2 linked regions of the Luteolibacter yonseiensis genome follow. The protein of the gene in region 2 binds, or shares a complex with, the protein of the main gene of each other region. Links are inferred from orthologs where the notes say so. Each region holds a gene or a part of one and is shown on either strand. Other genes may lie near its edges.

Evidence for each region.
Region 1: the proteins of tsaD (region 2) and tsaE are in contact, whole or in part, in a crystal structure (PDB 6N9A), measured with the Thermotoga maritima proteins. The link is inferred for Luteolibacter yonseiensis from one-to-one orthologs. Residues at the interface, in WP_004082750.1 of Thermotoga maritima: Cys10, Asp11, Arg49, His50, Leu82, Gly84, Gly135, Gly136, Glu154, Thr155, Leu156, Asp157, Asp158, Ser159, Glu162, Asp165, Lys166, Arg169, Leu170, Tyr175, Lys213, Thr214, Leu217, Tyr218, Gln221, Arg222, Asn324; in WP_004082108.1 of Thermotoga maritima: Leu37, Gly38, Lys46, Lys57, Val59, Lys60, Ser61, Thr63, Phe64, Thr65, Leu66, Met67, Val69, Pro71, Tyr82, Arg83, Leu84, Asp86, Asp88, Phe89, Asp93, Ile128, Asp130, Glu131, Arg134.

What each region holds. Positions count from the first base shown.
Region 1 is NZ_JAENIK010000011.1:906,497-914,514, reverse strand. Bases 5,055-8,018 are described here. They hold tsaE (tRNA (adenosine(37)-N6)-threonylcarbamoyltransferase complex ATPase subunit type 1 TsaE), read right to left. Parts: upstream 6,763-8,018; coding sequence 6,346-6,762; downstream 5,055-6,345. Other genes in these bases: serS (serine--tRNA ligase), read left to right, coding at 6,901-8,018; JIN84_RS13650 (hypothetical protein), read left to right, coding at 6,200-6,349; JIN84_RS13655 (class I SAM-dependent methyltransferase), read left to right, coding at 5,055-6,166. Also shown: JIN84_RS13685 (hypothetical protein), read left to right, coding at 1-1,384; JIN84_RS13680 (hypothetical protein), read left to right, coding at 1,423-1,701; tsaA (tRNA (N6-threonylcarbamoyladenosine(37)-N6)-methyltransferase TrmO), read left to right, coding at 1,745-2,470; JIN84_RS13670 (ankyrin repeat domain-containing protein), read left to right, coding at 2,495-3,991; JIN84_RS13665 (hypothetical protein), read left to right, coding at 4,007-4,465; JIN84_RS13660 (hypothetical protein), read left to right, coding at 4,536-4,994; more of JIN84_RS13655, read left to right, coding at 4,991-5,054. UniProt on the Escherichia coli protein: Required for the formation of a threonylcarbamoyl group on adenosine at position 37 (t(6)A37) in tRNAs that read codons beginning with adenine.
Region 2 is NZ_JAENIK010000012.1:931,395-939,306, forward strand. The notes cover bases 2,501-5,358. They hold tsaD (tRNA (adenosine(37)-N6)-threonylcarbamoyltransferase complex transferase subunit TsaD), read right to left. Parts: upstream 4,505-5,358; coding sequence 3,497-4,504; downstream 2,501-3,496. Other genes in these bases: JIN84_RS19600 (OmpA family protein), read right to left, coding at 2,501-2,778; JIN84_RS19605 (HAD-IA family hydrolase), read right to left, coding at 2,824-3,462; JIN84_RS19615 (cation:proton antiporter), read right to left, coding at 4,569-5,358. Outside these bases: JIN84_RS19590 (NAD(P)/FAD-dependent oxidoreductase), read left to right, coding at 1-538; JIN84_RS19595 (beta-ketoacyl-[acyl-carrier-protein] synthase family protein), read left to right, coding at 547-1,572; more of JIN84_RS19600, read right to left, coding at 1,591-2,500; more of JIN84_RS19615, read right to left, coding at 5,359-6,314; CAF17-like 4Fe-4S cluster assembly/insertion protein YgfZ, read right to left, coding at 6,354-7,184; JIN84_RS19625 (NAD(P)-dependent oxidoreductase), read right to left, coding at 7,181-7,912.

The sequences.
Region 1 (8,018 bases), on a different replicon or contig from region 2:
AAACCTGGATGCCGCCACGGTGGACCAGCTTCTTTCCATCGTCGCCAAAAAAGAGATCATCATCGCCAGCGGCACCGTGGGAGATTATGTGGTCCTCTTCTTCGGCGGTTCTGCGGACGACTTCAAGCTCAGCCCGGACCTCGCGGGCTCCATCGTCTCGACCGACTCGCTCGCCTTCACGGACGCCTACGCGTCCAAGGATCTTGCCGCGATCTCCTACGGAGCGAAAGCATCGATGGACACACTGATCGCGACGGCCGGTGGCTTCTCGGACTTCACCAACGGACTGCGTGACGGACTCGCCGGTTCAGAAGGTCTTGGCGACACCCGTGATCTCGAGTCCCTCTTCACCATCGTCGCCGAACGTGAGGCAGCCCTCCGCAAGCTTGCCGGAAACGACGCATCCGGTATCGCCGCCTTTTTCGAAGAAGGTCTTAAAATCGAATCCTACGGCGGCTATGACTCGGGAATGATCGACTGGAAAGCTACCAACAAGCTCGCGCACCTCGGCGCCGGGGATGATGTTTTCCTCTTCGCCAACATGTCGGTGGATGCCGCCTACGACACCAAGTCACGGGAATTCCTCGAGGCCCTCATGGAAACCACTTACGAACTGACATTGAAGGTCAGCGAGATGCCGCTGGAAGGCGAGGAAGCCGCCAAATATCAGGAAATGGTGAAACTGTTCGACTCCAAATTCCGCCCCGACCTGCTCGCCCTCTGGGACGCATTTACCGATGACTTCGGCAACAGCCTTGGCAAGGAAAGCGCGCTCGTCGTCGACCTGAAGGGTGGCCTGCCGACCGTTCCGAACATCCCGAAGGTCGTCGTGGACAAGGCGAAGGCCCCGCGCATCACCGTCATCGCCCCCGTCTCCGACCGCGCGAAGCTCTCCGGCTCGTGGGATAAGATGAACACGACATTGACCGGCACCCTAGCCAAAATCGGTGAAATGACCGGCAACGAAATCCCGATGCAGAAGCCTCTCAGCTCCGAGAAAAACGGCAGCACCACCTGGTTCTTCCCCATGCCGTTCTTCACCGACGACTTCCTTCCCTCCGTCACGGTCAGCGACAAATGGTACGCGGCTTCCAGTTCGAAGGCCCAGGCCCTCGACCTCATTTCCAAGGCGGATGCGGGCGGAGAAACCAGCCAGGGCTTCCACTTCAACGTGAACTTCAAGGCCCTCGAAAAATACGCGCGGGAAAGCTATCAGCTCTTTGAGGAAAACTCGAACGACCTCATCGGCGGCTCCATCTCCGCCGACCAGAAAAAGCTCGTCCAGGACTCCCTCGACATCCTCAGCGACCTCGACAAGCTCACCGTCCACAGCCGCCGCGAGAGCGGTGTCCTCCGCACCAGCGTCCATTTCAAGACGAAATGAACCACGTCACTCCCGATGCATCGGATTCCGATCTTCCCATGCATCGGGAAGTTCTCGCCGAGGAACGCCGTCTGCAGGAAGCGCTCGACCGCGTCCGGCTCGAGGAAGCGGCCAAGCGACCACACCTGTCGAAGTGGCAGTGGTTGTGGAAGATCCTGATATTCGCCCTGCTGTATGCGGCAAACGCAAACAGCGAATACCAGTATCTCCTCAACATCATCGTGGTCGTCTGTCTGATGGATGGCGGGAACTCCAGGGTTCATTCCCGCATCGACGCCCTCATCGAACTCGCGAAGCTGGATAAGGGTAGGAAGTAGTTGGAACGTCTGAAAGAACTGGTCGTGGCGTCGCTTTCACAGCATGATTCCTGCCGCCATGACCATCAGCCCCGTCGCCACCGTCCGCTCGTGCTTCGGTGAGAAATTCGCGATCCCGCGCCAGCCGGGGCTCTGTCCCAGCGCCTGGGGGAGGCTGGTGTTCCACCCGGAGTACCGCAGCCCGGAAGCCGTGCGCGGGATCGAAGGGTTTTCACATCTCTGGCTCATCTTCGGATTTCATGAAACCGCCGGACAAGGTTGGAAACCAACCGTCCGGCCTCCCCGCCTGGGCGGGAATCAGCGCGTCGGCGTGTTTGCGAGCCGCTCGACCTTCCGCCCGAACGGGCTGGGACTTTCCCTGGTGAAATTCGAAGGGGTGGATCTCACCGACAGCGAAGGCCCGGTGCTGCTGTTGGGCGGACTGGATCTGGTGGACGGGACGCCGGTTTATGATGTGAAACCCTACCTGCCCTATGCCGAGGCCCTTCCCGAAGCGGCGGGCGGATATGCGGAAGAGACCTTGCTCCGAATGCCAGTGGAAATCTCACCCGACGCCGGGGCGGATTTCTTGAAACTCCCTCCACGGGCGCGTGCCGTCCTGATGGAGGCCCTGTCGCTTGATCCCCGCCCGGCAACACGTTCGGAAGATTCCGATCGGGAGTTTGGCGCGTTGCTTTGCGGCTGCAACGTGCGCTTTGTGATACGTTCGGGAATCTGCCGGATCACGGGAATTGAGAAAACCGCGCGAGGTTCTGGGTTGAATGCTTAGGATTCCGTAGTAATCCTCTTTTTCATGAGCGGATTCCCGGGGAAATTTGCACGCCTGGCATTCACCGCTGCCATCGCGGTGCTTCCCGTTTCCTGCAACAAGCCGGGGGACGTCGAGAAGGCGGATTTGAAAGAGGCCGGCTACCAACTCACCGCCGAGGGCTGGTTCCGGGCGAGCGCCCAGAACGATTGGGCCGCCTTGCAGAAATTCATCGCCGCGGGATTCCACGCCGACGCCCGGAACGCGGATGGCGACTCGGCCCTTCACATCGCCGCGCGGGAGGGAGCGGAGAAATCGGCGGAGTTCCTCCTGAATCGCAAGCTTCCCGTGGATCAGCGCGGTAACGCGGACCGCACGCCCCTGATGGTGGCGGTGGTGGCGAATCAAACGAAGATGGTGAACTGGCTGCTGCGCCAGGGCGCGGACCCCACCTTGAAGGACAAGGATGGATTCGCACCGCTCATGCTCGCGGTGCGCGAAGGCAGGCCCGGATCGGTGGCGGAACTCGCCGCGTATGATCGCGAAAGCCTCGATTCCGCGATCCTGCTCGCCGCGCTTGTCGGACGTACGGATGTCATCGACTCGCTGACAAACTTCGGCGCCTCCGTTTACACCCGCATGGACGACGGGCGCACTCCCCTCATGGTCGCGGCGGAAAACGGTCATGCGGATGCGGTGCAACTGCTGCTGGAACTGGGGTCGAGCCGCTACACCAGGGACGCGGACAACCGCACCGCGGTGGACATCGCCACCGCTGCGGGCTACCCGGAGATCGCCACCCGGATTTCCCGCGAACCCCATGCCGATGAGCTGGTATTGGAAACACCCGAGAAGATCGCGGAATCCATGGACAGTTACGTGGACGCCGCCAACGCCGGACCTCCTGCAGCGGAAAATGAGACAGGTCGGCCCACATCCGCAAAGCCCGCCCACGATCACGCCATCCCGATCAACGGAGAAACACTCAGCACTCCGGTTTCCAGCTCCGGAACCTCTGCAAAAACATCCGCAAGCGGCCCGCCCCCCGGCACGACATTCGACATGCCCCCGCTCGTAATGCGCCACTACCGGGAAACGGAAACGCCGGTGAGTGTGAAAAAAGTGGAAGGCGACACCGCCACCGTCAGCCTTGCGAGGAACGGCGACCGCGAGGTGAAGGTCAGGACGGGAGCGCTCATTCCGGGAACGAACCTCCTCGTCGTCAAGGTCCGGAAGCGTATGGAATCCGGCAAGGTGAGCCAGGGCCTTCCAGAGGAAATCGCGACGGTGCAGGTAAGGGATGAGACCACCGGCAGCACCCGCGAATGGATTTCGGGCGTGCCCGCGAACTCGCATGATCCCGTGGCACTGGTGGAAGACGCCGCGACGGGCAGACGCTACCTTGCCACTCCCGGACAACGCTTCAGGGCGACGGATGGCTCGGAATATTTCATTTCCGACGTCCGCCCGAACCAGATGGTGATCCAGGACGTAGCCAGCGGCTCTGTCCGGACGATCCCCTTGCGCGGCCCCCGCGGGTAAGATAGCCTGCCCGCCATGGAGTCCGATACCATCATTGACCACGGCGAGCCCGTCCGCCAGTTTTCCGTCCTGCTGCCGAACCGTGCCGGCGCGCTCGCCGCCATGGTGAAGCTCCTGCGCTCGCAGGCCATCGAAGTCATCGGACTCAGCGTGCAGGACTCGCGCGATGCCACGGTGGCGCGCATCGTCGTCTCCGATCCGGAGGCGACGGAACATTTGTTCATTGAGAAAGGCATCCCGCATACCACCTGTGAATTGGTCGTCGTCGCGATGCGCGAAGCCGGCCCTGGCCTCCTCCAGTGCCTGGATTCCCTCATGATCGCGGAGACAAACATCGATTTCGCCTATGCCCTGCTCCCCTGCCCCGAAGGACAGTCGATGCTTGCGATGCACGTCGAGGACTACGAATTCGCGGTGGCCATCCTCCACCAGAGCGGATTCCGCCTGATGTATCAGGAAGACCTGAGCCGCTGACCGGACGGAATCGTCTGGTTTTTGATTTTTACGCGGGCGGTCCGCCGCAGGATGTGATAGTCCGGGCACCATGCGATTTTTACAAACCTATGATTCTTGCCTGGATGCGGTGGGCAGCTATTGGATCGACAACGACCGTCGGTTGCGCATTGAAAAATACCACGGCAAAACCGGATTGGCGGATCTGAAAGCGGTCCAGTGCAGCATCGCGGCGGATCCGGCCTGGCGTGCGGATTTCCATGGTTTGATCGATTTTAGCGAGGCGGATCTGGACATTTCCGCAAACGAGATCCTGCGGCTCGCCCTCGTGATGCGCCATGGCCCCAGCCGTTCACACGGTTGGCTCGCCTATGTGGTGACCCATTCGGCCACGCACGGGGCCGTGCGGATGTTGTGCCACTGGATGCGCGCCACCGACCGTATGAGGATTTTCAAAACCCGCGCGGAGGCGGAGATCTGGCTTGCGAGAAACATTTACCAGATTCCTCCCGCGTTCATCAGCGAGGTGGAGCTGAGAAACGTGGGATGAATCCCCATCGCGGACAATCCGACAACGGGCATTGCCTGACCTGCGACAGTCCGCTACTTCTCCCGCAGAAAGTGACCTCTATTTTGGATTCCTCCGCTCCCACCTCATCACCCGCCGGTTGGCTGGTCCGTATTTCCGAAGTCTTCGCCGACCACGCGGATGACATTGTGGAAGGACTCGATGGGAAGCTTTCCAAAAAGCTGGGAACGGAGTATTACCTGATCCAGCTTCCGGATCCGGAGGCGGTCACACGGTCACAGTCCGCCGCGTTGGTAAGGTGGAACCTGCCTGTCGAGCACGCTTGGCCGTGCAACCCGGAGAAGATGGAAGGCTTTGTGGAAAAAGCCGCACAGGCGATGTTTCGCAAATTCGCCCATAGGAACCCGCAGGCGGTGTTCATCGGCCAGCTCGATCCGAGCGCGACGAACCGTTATTACAAGACCCTCGCCTCGAATCTCCGCGGCCGCGCCCTCCAGTTGTTCCCGCCAGCCGTCGCCGCCTTCAAGGAGGTGGAGGCGCAGGACAGCCGCCGGCAGACGCTTTTCTGCCTGATTGGCAAAGAAGGCCTCTTCTGCGGCATGCGGAGTCCGAAAGATGCCAACGGGTTTTATCCGGGCGGTACGAAATACATCAGCCAGAACAGCCCCGACACCATCAGCCGGGCGGGCGCGAAAATCGCCGAGGCTCTCCACTACCTGCTCATGCACCGCGCCGCGCCGGCAAAGGGCAGCCACTGGCTCGAACTCGGAGCCTGCCCCGGCGGCATGACCTCCGAACTTCTGGGCCGCGGCTACGAGGTCACGGCCATCGACCGCGCGCCCCTCGACAAGCGTTTGGACAAGGTCAAGGGACTGCGTTTCGCCCTCATGGACGTGGCCGCGTTCAGGCCGGACGCCCGCATGCGCTATGACGCCATCCTTTCCGACATGAACGGAGACGCGCTCGAGGCAATCCGCCAGGTCGCCCGGCTTTCAGCGAATCTGAATCCGGGAGGGATTGTCATTTTCACCCTCAAGACGCCGGGCGTCACCGGCCTTGCGGAAATGAACGAGCTTTACTCCGGGGCCGTCGCCATCGCGCGATCCTCCGGACTCGAATTGTTCGCGAGAACCCATCTCACCTACAACCGCCACGAACTGACGCTGTTTTTCGAGCCCGGCGAGCCGGCTTGACTCCGGGTCGGCACTGGTCATGATCCCGGACTCATGAAACGAACCCTCCAGACCCTCTCCCTTGCGGCGCTCCTGCTGTCCCTGAATTCCTGCGGCCTGCCCGGTGCCCTGGCCCGTTCCGCCGGACGCGTGGTGGAGGGCGTGGGCAATGTCGCGAATCAGGCGATGACCACCGGTCTCTAATTCCTTATCTCCCGCACCGTCCGGCCGCCATCCGGATCGACGGAGAATTGCAGCCAGACCGTTTCCGGCGGCAGCAACTCCGGAAATTTGTCCCCCCACTCGGCGATGATCACTCCATTTTGGTCCAGATACTCGTCCCACCCGAGCGCAACCAGCTCATCGGCGGATTCCAGCCGATAGAAATCCAGGTGAAACACCGGCCACCGGCCACCGGGATATTCATGCACCAGACCGAAGGTCGGACTGGTCACGACCGAGGAAGACCCCGCCGCCGCGACAAAACCCTTCGTCCAATGCGTTTTTCCCGCCCCCAGCCCGCCGACGAGGGCGAAGACGCTGCCCGGCCCCGCCAACCCCGCGGCGGCACGGCCCAGGTCTTCCATCGCTTCAGGAGATGTCGCACGTCCTTGCATCCGCCTTTTGGAAGCGGAAACCCCTGCGGAAGTCGATTTGAAAAACGCGGTTGTCCGCCCGCATGCCTCCGGGGCTGACGCATTTCCTGAAAATTCGCGTTGATTCACCACCCCATCGCCCGCGACAGTCGCGCCGCCATGCTCGACATCCGCGTCATCCGCGAAAATCCCGCCGCCATTCAAGATCGCCTCAAAAACCGGGGTGGCGATCACTGGAAGCTTGTTGACGACGTGCTCGCCTGCGACGAGGCACGCCGCACCGCCGAGACTTCCAAGCAGCAGCTCCAGAACTCGCGCAAGACCATTTCCAAACAAATCGGCATCCTCAAGGGCAAGGGTGAGGATACCTCCGCCATCGAGGCCGAGGTCCGCGGCATCAACGAGCAGATCACCGCGCTCGATGTCCAGACGGAGGCGGCATCGCTCCGCCAGGCGGAGCTGCTGTTGAACATTCCGAACCTCACGCACGACGCGTGCCCCGTCGGCAGTGACGAAACCGCGAACCCCGTCGTGCGTGAATGGGGAGCCAAACCGGAACTCAACGAACCGAAGGACCACGTCGAGCTCGCGCTCAAGCACGGTCTGGTGAATTGGGACGACGGCATCCGCACCGCCGGCTCGGGCTTCGTCGTCTATCGCGGAAAAGGGGCGAGGCTGGAGCGCGCGCTCATCAATTTCCTGTTGGATACCCAGACCGCCAATGGTTACGAGGAAGTCAACGTGCCGCACCTCGTGAAACGCGAGTGCATGGAGGGTACCGGCCAACTGCCGAAATTCGAAGACGACATGTATGGCACAGATGCCGATGAAAATGGTGTGAACAGCCTTTTCCTCGCACCGACCGCCGAGGTCCCCGTGACGAACCTCTACCGCGACACCATTCTGGCCGAGAACGAACTGCCGGTGAAAATGGTCGCCTACACCCCGTGCTTCCGCCGCGAGGCGGGTTCCGCCGGGCGTGACAACAAGGGTATCATCCGCATGCACCAGTTCGACAAGGTGGAGCTCGTCCAGATCGTCCACCCCGACCATGGATTCGAAGTGCTGGAGCAGCTCACCGGCCACGCCGAGTCCATCCTTCAGAAACTCGGACTGCACTACCGCACCATCGAGCTCTGCACCGGTGACATCGGCTTCTCGTCGGCGAAGACTTATGACATCGAGGTCTGGGCTCCCGGCCACGGCAAATACCTCGAAGTCTCGAGCTGCTCGTGCTTCACCGACTATCAGGCGCGCCGCATGAAGCTCCGTTTCAA
Region 2 (7,912 bases):
CGGAACCAATGGTTACGCCGGACTTGCGGGCGTCGAGGATGGCTGGACGAATGCCTGCGGGCTGTTCCGCCTCGACCGGTCGATCCGTGCCGAGGGACCGGGTTTGCTTCCCGCCTATCTGGAGGCCGGCGGGAACCAGGCGCTGGCAGAACACCTGAGAAGTGCCGAATATCGTGAACGTTCATTTTCCGCGGTCGCTGGATTCCAGCTTGGGCGGCAGATCCCCATCCCCGGCATGCTTGCCCTCGGAGATGCGGAAAGCATGATTCCTCCATTCACGGGAAACGGGATGTCGATGGCGTTCCAAGCGGCCGAGCTTGCTGTCGCCCCCCTTGCCGCATGGTCGCGCGACGGACGATCCTGGCAGGAAACCACGGAAGCCGTGCGTGCCGCCGTGTCCGGTAAATTCCGCCGCCGTCTCGCGGTGGCGGGCGCGCTACACCCCCTCCTGCTGGGACGGTCCGGAAGATCCCTGTTGCAATGCCTGGCTTCCGCCCGTCTGTTGCCGTTCCAGCCGATGCTCTCCCTGATTCGTTAGACCTCCTCATGTATCTCCGCTCCCTCGCCACCGCCGTCCCTCCGAACTCATTCACCCAGACAACGTGTTGGGACGCCATGCGGGATAGCAAGCTGCTCCCACGCTTGAAACCGAGATCGGCAGGACTGTTGGAAAAAATCCTGACCGGCGGCACCTCCGGCATCGATTCCCGGAATCTCGCGTTGGAAACCGTCGGCGAATCGTTTGGCTCGGATGCGGAGGAGTTGAACCAACGCTTCGAGCGGGAGGCCCCCGTTCTTGCCATGAAGGCCTTGTCAGAATCCCTCCGCCGGTCCGGGCACGGTGCGTCGGAAATCGACGCCCTGTTCGTGTGCACCTGCACGGGTTATCTCTGCCCGGGATTGACCAGCCACATCGCGGAACTGACAGGAATGAGGCACGACGCGTATCTCTCGGACATCGTCGGCCTTGGCTGTGGCGCGGCCATCCCGACGATGCGTGCCGCGCAGGGGTTCCTCGCGGCGAATCCGGGCGCGGTGGTAGCGACGGTGGCGGTGGAGGTTTGTTCCGCGGCCTTTTTTGCCAACGACGACCCCGGAGTACTCATCAGCCTCTGCCTCTTCGGGGACGGCGCGGCGGCGGCGGTCTGGACCAACAAAGGCGCTCCGGGCGATTGGCAGGCGGGACATTTCACGACCACCCATCGGCCCGAAGATCGCGAGAAGGTGCGCTTCGTGAATTCACAGGGAAAACTTAAAAACCAGCTCCACCGTTCGGTACCGGGGCTGGCGGCGGAAGCGGTGGCGGGGTTGTATGCCTTGAGGAAAGGCGAACCGGATCAGGTGCTCGCCCACTCCGGCGGGCGCGATGTCGTCGAAGCGTTGGAAAGCGTGCTGCCGTTCGAGCTGGCCGAAACCCGCGAAGTGCTGCGGGACTTCGGAAACATGAGCAGCCCCGCCGTGCTCTTCGCATTGGAGCGCCGGCTGTCGGCCAATCGCCCGCAAGACCGGAGACTGTGGCTCACCGCATTTGGTGCGGGGTTCGCCGCACACGCTTGCGAGCTGTGGAGATGAGCGGTTCCGCCGCGCGGCTCACTTTTTACGGATACGCCAGATCTCAACGAGTTGGTTCCGCTCCGGAATCTTGCTGCTGAAACGGTCCGTCTGGCCGAGATAGACGGCCTGGACCAACTGGGTTGGGCGCTTGATGCTGGAATAATACTGCGCGACGGCGGTGGCACGGTCGGAAGAGAGTGCCCGGTTGCCGTCCACATTTCCCGTTTCGGAGGCATAGCCTACGACAAACAACAAGTCGCCATCGGGAATCTCGGACAAGACGTTGCGGACGATTTCCTCATCGGCGGGCGTGAGGGCGGAGGAACCCGTGGCGAAAGTGAACTTGCTGAGCACGTTGGCTCCGAGATCGACACCGAAGCTGCTGTAGGCGGCGCTGATGTCCGAATCGGATTTCCCTTCCAAAACCCGGAGTTGCCGGAACAGCTCCACGGCGGCGGGCAGCAGTTCATTTTCCGAGCTGGCGAAGAGCTTGGCTTTCGAGAGATCGCCTTCGAGTTCCTTGACACGGGCTTCGAAAAACTCCTTGGCCCGCAGTGTTTCGTCGTAACGGCGTTTCAGGTCGGCGAAATCATCCGCGGAAACGGCACCGCTCGAGTTCTGCATCTTGAGCTTGGCGGCGGCGAGTTCTTCCGAGAGGGCGTCACGCTGGGTGCGGAGGCTGGCGAGATCACGGCGGAGCAGCTCGACATCCGAACCACTTGCGAGCGCGCGGTTCAGCTCTGTCTGGAGACGGGTGTTCTCCGAAGTGAGGGCGATCCGTGTTTTTTCAGAGCCGATCAGCTCCGCATTTTTCGCGGTGAGCGCCGTATCCTTTTCCGCAAGCATCTGCTGGAACCTTGCCGCAAGCGCGACCAATGAATCTGCGTCTTTTTTCAAGCGTCCGGCAATGTCCTCGATAGGTTCAGAACCTCCTTCGAGCGGGGAAAGTCCCATCGCGGCACGTTGCCGGTTGAGCTCGGCGCGGCGCGCGTCCAGATCGGATTGGAGCGACGCGAGACGGTTGTCATGGGAGGACGAGGACGTGCCCAGCGCACCGCTTTTCAAAACCATCACGATCAGCACGCCGAGCAGCGCGATGATGATGAACGCAAGCGCGACCGCGGGTGGAAGGTTGCTCTTGGCCGGCGCGCAATCGTTCGTGGACGCGGAGTCCGTGGATTCGTCCGCTTCGTCTTTTTCCAAGGGGCTTTTATCTTCCGACATGCGGGAAGGTTGCCTCCCCCGCCCCTCCGCTGTCAATCTGTTGATTCAACAGCACTCGGTGAGCAGGCTGAGGAAATCCAACGGTTGGTCGAACAGGTAATTCGGCTCCGCGGCGGCGAGGGATTCGCGGGAGTTGAACCCCCAGGTGACGGCTGCGATGGGGATGCCGGCCTTTTGCGAGGCTTTCACATCGCGCAATTCGTCCCCGATGTAGAGCATCTCCCCTTCACGCAATGAGAACGTCTTGCGGATGGCCTTGAGATGTTTCGATTTCCCCGTGAGCTTGGAGGTGGAGGAAATGAAGTCGAACTGGTCGCGCAGGCCGTGCGTGCGCAGGAAAAGGTCCACGTTCGCGGTCGCGTTCGAGGTGAGGATGCCGAAACTACGGACATGGCGGCGCAGCTCCGTGAGCACCTCCGGCATGCCTTCTATCAGTTTGAGCTGGGTGATGTTCGACCGCATCATGCCGGTCCCTCTCGAAATGAGCGCGGGCACGCGGCGCTTCGGAATCTCCAGATGGTCGAGCAATTCCTTGAGCGAAAGGTGGCGCAGGTGGTCGAGTTCGTGTTCCGCCACCTCGCGGATGCCATAGTCCGGAGCGATGCGGTTGAAAATGAGGCGTGTCTCACCAAGCGTATCGGCGATGGTGCCGTCGAAGTCGAAAACCAGTGTTTTATAAATCATCGGGTATGCCCTTATAAGGGCACACGACGGAGCGTTAGACCAGCGGCAAATTCGGATGGATGTCGCCATCAAGTGCGGATGATTCCCCGGCGAGATGGCGCAGAAGCGCGGCGAAGGCGATCATCGCCGCGTTATCCGTACAGAAAACCGGCGGAGCGACGGAGATCTCCACACCCGCGCTTTGCCCCGCCGCGAAAAAGGCATTACGGAGCGCCTTGTTGAGGCTGACACCGCCGGAGAGGGCTATTTGTTTTCTTCCCGCCTGCCTGGCGGCACGCAGGGTCTTTTTCACGAGGATCTCGATGACCGCTTGTTGGAACGAAGCGGCCAGATCGGCGACGGGCAGCTCGCCAGTTTCCTTCTGAAGCGTGTAGAGCACGGCGGTTTTCAGACCGGAAAAGGAAAAATCCAGATGCGGTTCATGAAGCATCGAGCGGGGAAAATCGTATGCCTTCGGATTTCCGCCGAGCGCGGCTTTCTCGATTTCCGGTCCACCCGGATAAGGCAGGCCCAGCATCTTGCCGACCTTGTCGTAGGCCTCGCCCGCCGCGTCGTCGCGGGTGCTGCCGAGTTTCCGATAGCTTCCCGGACCCGTGACGTCCAACAACAATGTGTGCCCTCCGGAAACGATGAGCGCGATGTGGGGAGGCACCGTGGTACGGTCGAGGAATGGAGACAGCAGATGCCCTTCGAGGTGATTGATTCCAAGGAAAGGCCGCTTCATGGCACAGGCCATGCCCTTGGCCGCGGTGCTGCCGATGAGCAGGGATGACGCCAAACCCGGCCCCGTGGTCGCTGCGAAGGCATCGATGTCCTCCATGGTCACCCGCGCGTCCGACAATGCCTTTTCAACCAATCCCCGCAGGTGCAGCGAGTGGTTCCTCGAGGCGAGTTCGGGCACCACGCCGCCGTGTTCGCGGTGGAGCGGGATCTGCGACGAGATTTCGGAAGCAACAACCTCCGCCGCCTCTCCGGTGTGGCCACGGATGATCGCCACCGCGGTTTCATCGCAGGAAGATTCGATCGCCAGAAGTAGTGCCACGCGCAGGTTCTTAGCGGAAGCCGCAGGACAAACCCTAGAAAAAAGCAATCCCCGGGAGAAAATATCAAGCCTCCATCGTATCACCGACGACCTCCTCGGGATCGACATCCTCGCGTTGGTACGACGAGAGGGCCGCACGCACCATGGACACCGCGCTCTCGCGTTCATCATGGATGACCTGCACGCCCAGTTCCCGCAGGATCTTTACCTCTCCGGAAAATTTTGCCCGGCCGAAGATGAAGATTCCGCTGTTCCTCTCCCGCACCAGCGGGACGGCGATCGAAGTGGTCCTCACCGATGGAAAGGTGAACGCCACCAACCGCGCGCGTTTGATTCCCGCCAGATCCAGCGCTTCCGAATGGGTCGCATCCGCGAAGAGCACCGGCTGCCCCTCGCTTTTCAACGCGCGCACGGTGTCGGAATTGAGCTCCATCACGAGGGTGTCCACGCCGCAGCGTTTCAGCGCCTCATTCAGCGATTTCCCCACCGGACCGTAGCCACAGATGATGGCGTGGTCGGTGATTCCCTTGATCGCCTTTGCCGGTGTCATCCCCTCCGGCGCGATCTTCCTGACACCCATCACTCCTTTTTTCTCCAGCCATTTTCCCAACGGTCCCGCACCGCGCATCAGCGATGGCACGACAGCCATCGTCACCGCGGTGCAGACCAACAGCATCTGCTCGGTTCCGGGATCAAACGGACGATACCCGCCGGCCTTGCCGATGAGCACGAGTGAGAATTCCCCTGTGCTGGCGAGACTGCCGGCCGCAAGCAACGCCGGACGTCCCGGGATCCTGATCCATTTCAACACCGAAAAAACAACCACACTTTTCAGGATCAAGATGAGCGCGCTCCCCAACAGGACTCGCCCCCAGTCCGAAGCAATGGTGGACAGGTCGATGAGCAATCCCACCGAAATGAAAAAGATCGCGAGAAACAGATCCTTGAACGGAAGGATGTCGGACAATATCCGATGGCTGTAGATCGACTCGCTCACCACCAGCCCGGCCGCGAAGGCACCGAGCGCGAGCGAGAGGTTCAAGGCTCCGCCAGCGAATGCGACGCCTGCGCAGAGCCCGATGACCGTCAGGGTGAAAAGCTCCCGGCTCCGTGTTCTCGCCACGGCATGCAGCAGCGGCGTCAGACCGTAGCGGCCCAGCAGCCAGGCCCCCGCCAGAAACAATCCTCCCTTGAGCAACGCCTTTCCTATCTGCCCGGCCACCGATCCCTCCCCTTGTCCGTAAAGCGCGGGCATCACCAGGAAAAACACGATCACCAGGATGTCCTGGAACAACGCGATGCCCAGACTCGCGCGTGCTCCGGGATTGTTCTGCTGGCCGAGATCCTGGAATGACATCATCGCCACCGCCGTGGAGCTCAGCGCCACAGCGACACCGAAGACGATGCTGTCCGCGGTGGGAAAGCCGGACGCCGCGGCCACGAGTCCCACGATGCCCGCAGTGATTCCCACCTGCAGTCCTCCCCCGATCAGGGCGGTGCGCCACAGGTGCTTGAACTCGCTCAGCGAAAACTCGATGCCCAGCGTGAACATCAGCAGGACCACGCCGATCTCCGCGAAGTTCATGATCACCGCATCCCCCTTGTCGATTCCCGTCACCCACATCAGGCCGACGTTGCCGATCAGGACACCGCTCAAAAGATAGCCGACCAAAAGGCTCTGTTTGAATTTCACCAGTATCAGTGAAATCAGGACCGCGAGCACCAGCACCAGAGTCAGCAGGGCGAACAGCGGCGATATGTTCGCGACACCGCTGGCCATGAAAAACCACTTCAGAATCATCGCGACCATACTCCCGGCAAATCACCCGGCAGCAAAGAACAAACTCGCTCAGGGAAGTCCCACGGGAACGATTTCGCCGGTTTCCGTCTTGTAAAACAACTCCGCCGCACCGCGTTTCACGTAACCGAGGGCATGGCGCAGGCCGTTTTCAACGAGAGGTGAGACGCTCGTGATCTCGCCCGCGCCGTTTTCCAAGGGGCCGGCGGAGAGAGGAACTTCCCCGGCAAATACGAAACGCGTGAGCCGCCTGTTCACCTTTCCGGCGGACTTGATCCGGGAAATCACCTCCTGGCCGATGTAACATCCTTTCTGATACGAAATGTCGGTGTTTTCCAACAAGGCCTCCGGCGGCAGCATCCCTTCACCGAGTTCGGTTCCCCAGGCGGGAACTCCGTTACGGATGCGCAAGGCTTCCAACTCCGCGTCGGCGAACGTCGTGGCTTCGAGCTTTAGTTCGTCTTCCGGGCAGGCCAACCACCAGTCCCAGCCGGGAACCCCGTAGCGGTCCGATCGACGTACAAGCACTCCGGCAGGAGCCTCCGTCTCCGGACCGATGAGATGGCACAATGAATATTTCCCGGTGAGATCGGCGACCTCCACATCGTCCGCGATGAGATAGCGTGTGAGCCGCGCTTCGATATCCCCGGCGTTTCCCTGCAAGCCCGCCACCCAGAGTGCTCCTTCAGCACCTTCAACAAGTGTGACGCGGAACTGCAACCGCCCCTTCGCGTCGGTGACGCAGGATGGAAGTGAGAGGCCGCCGCCCACGACCTTGCGCACGTCCTGGGTGAGCTGGCCGTTCAGAAACCTGACCGCGTCCGGTCCCCGGAATTCCAGCAGAGCGGGTTTCCCCAAATGAACCACTCTCAATCCGCTCATGCGCCTGTCTGATAGGGTTTCACCACGGCGGAATAATCGAGATCACCGAGACCGGCGGCATCAAGCTCGCCCATGCGCTTGGAAACCGCGGCGATGGCCGGCGTTTCCAAACCTGCCGATTGTGCGAGAGCCAGCATGTAGCGGCTGTCCTTGCCCATGTTGGAAAGCGAGAAATGCGTGTCGAAATCGCCCGCGGCCATCGATGGGAATTTCATCCCCGTCAGCACGGACGCGCAGGCGTTTTGCGAAACGGCGTCGATCAGACATTGGGCGGAAACCCCGTGGCTGGTGGCGATGGCGAGAGACTCCGCCATCGCCTGCACCGTGCAGGCCGAGATCAGGTTCGTGGCCAGCTTCACCACGGTGGCCGAGCCCACCGCACCGCAGTGGATCCGGGCCTTGCTGGTGACGGCGAGGTAGGGTTCCAGCTCCTTTGCCAGAGCCTCGTCGCCTCCCGTGTAATAAACGAGCTGCCCGTTTGCGGAAGCCACCTTGCTTCCAGTGAATGGGGTATCGAGAAACCGGCATCCACGTGATTCACAAAGTTCGGACATCCACAGCGTCGTGTCCAAGTCCAGCGTCGCATGATTCAGGACGGTCTGCCCCGCGATCAGGAATTCCGCGATCCGTCCGACGACCTCGCGCGTGGCGATGGCGTCTTTCAAATAGAGGGAAATGATCGAGGCTCCGTCGATGGCCGCTTCCGGAGAGGCCGTTTCACCGGCATT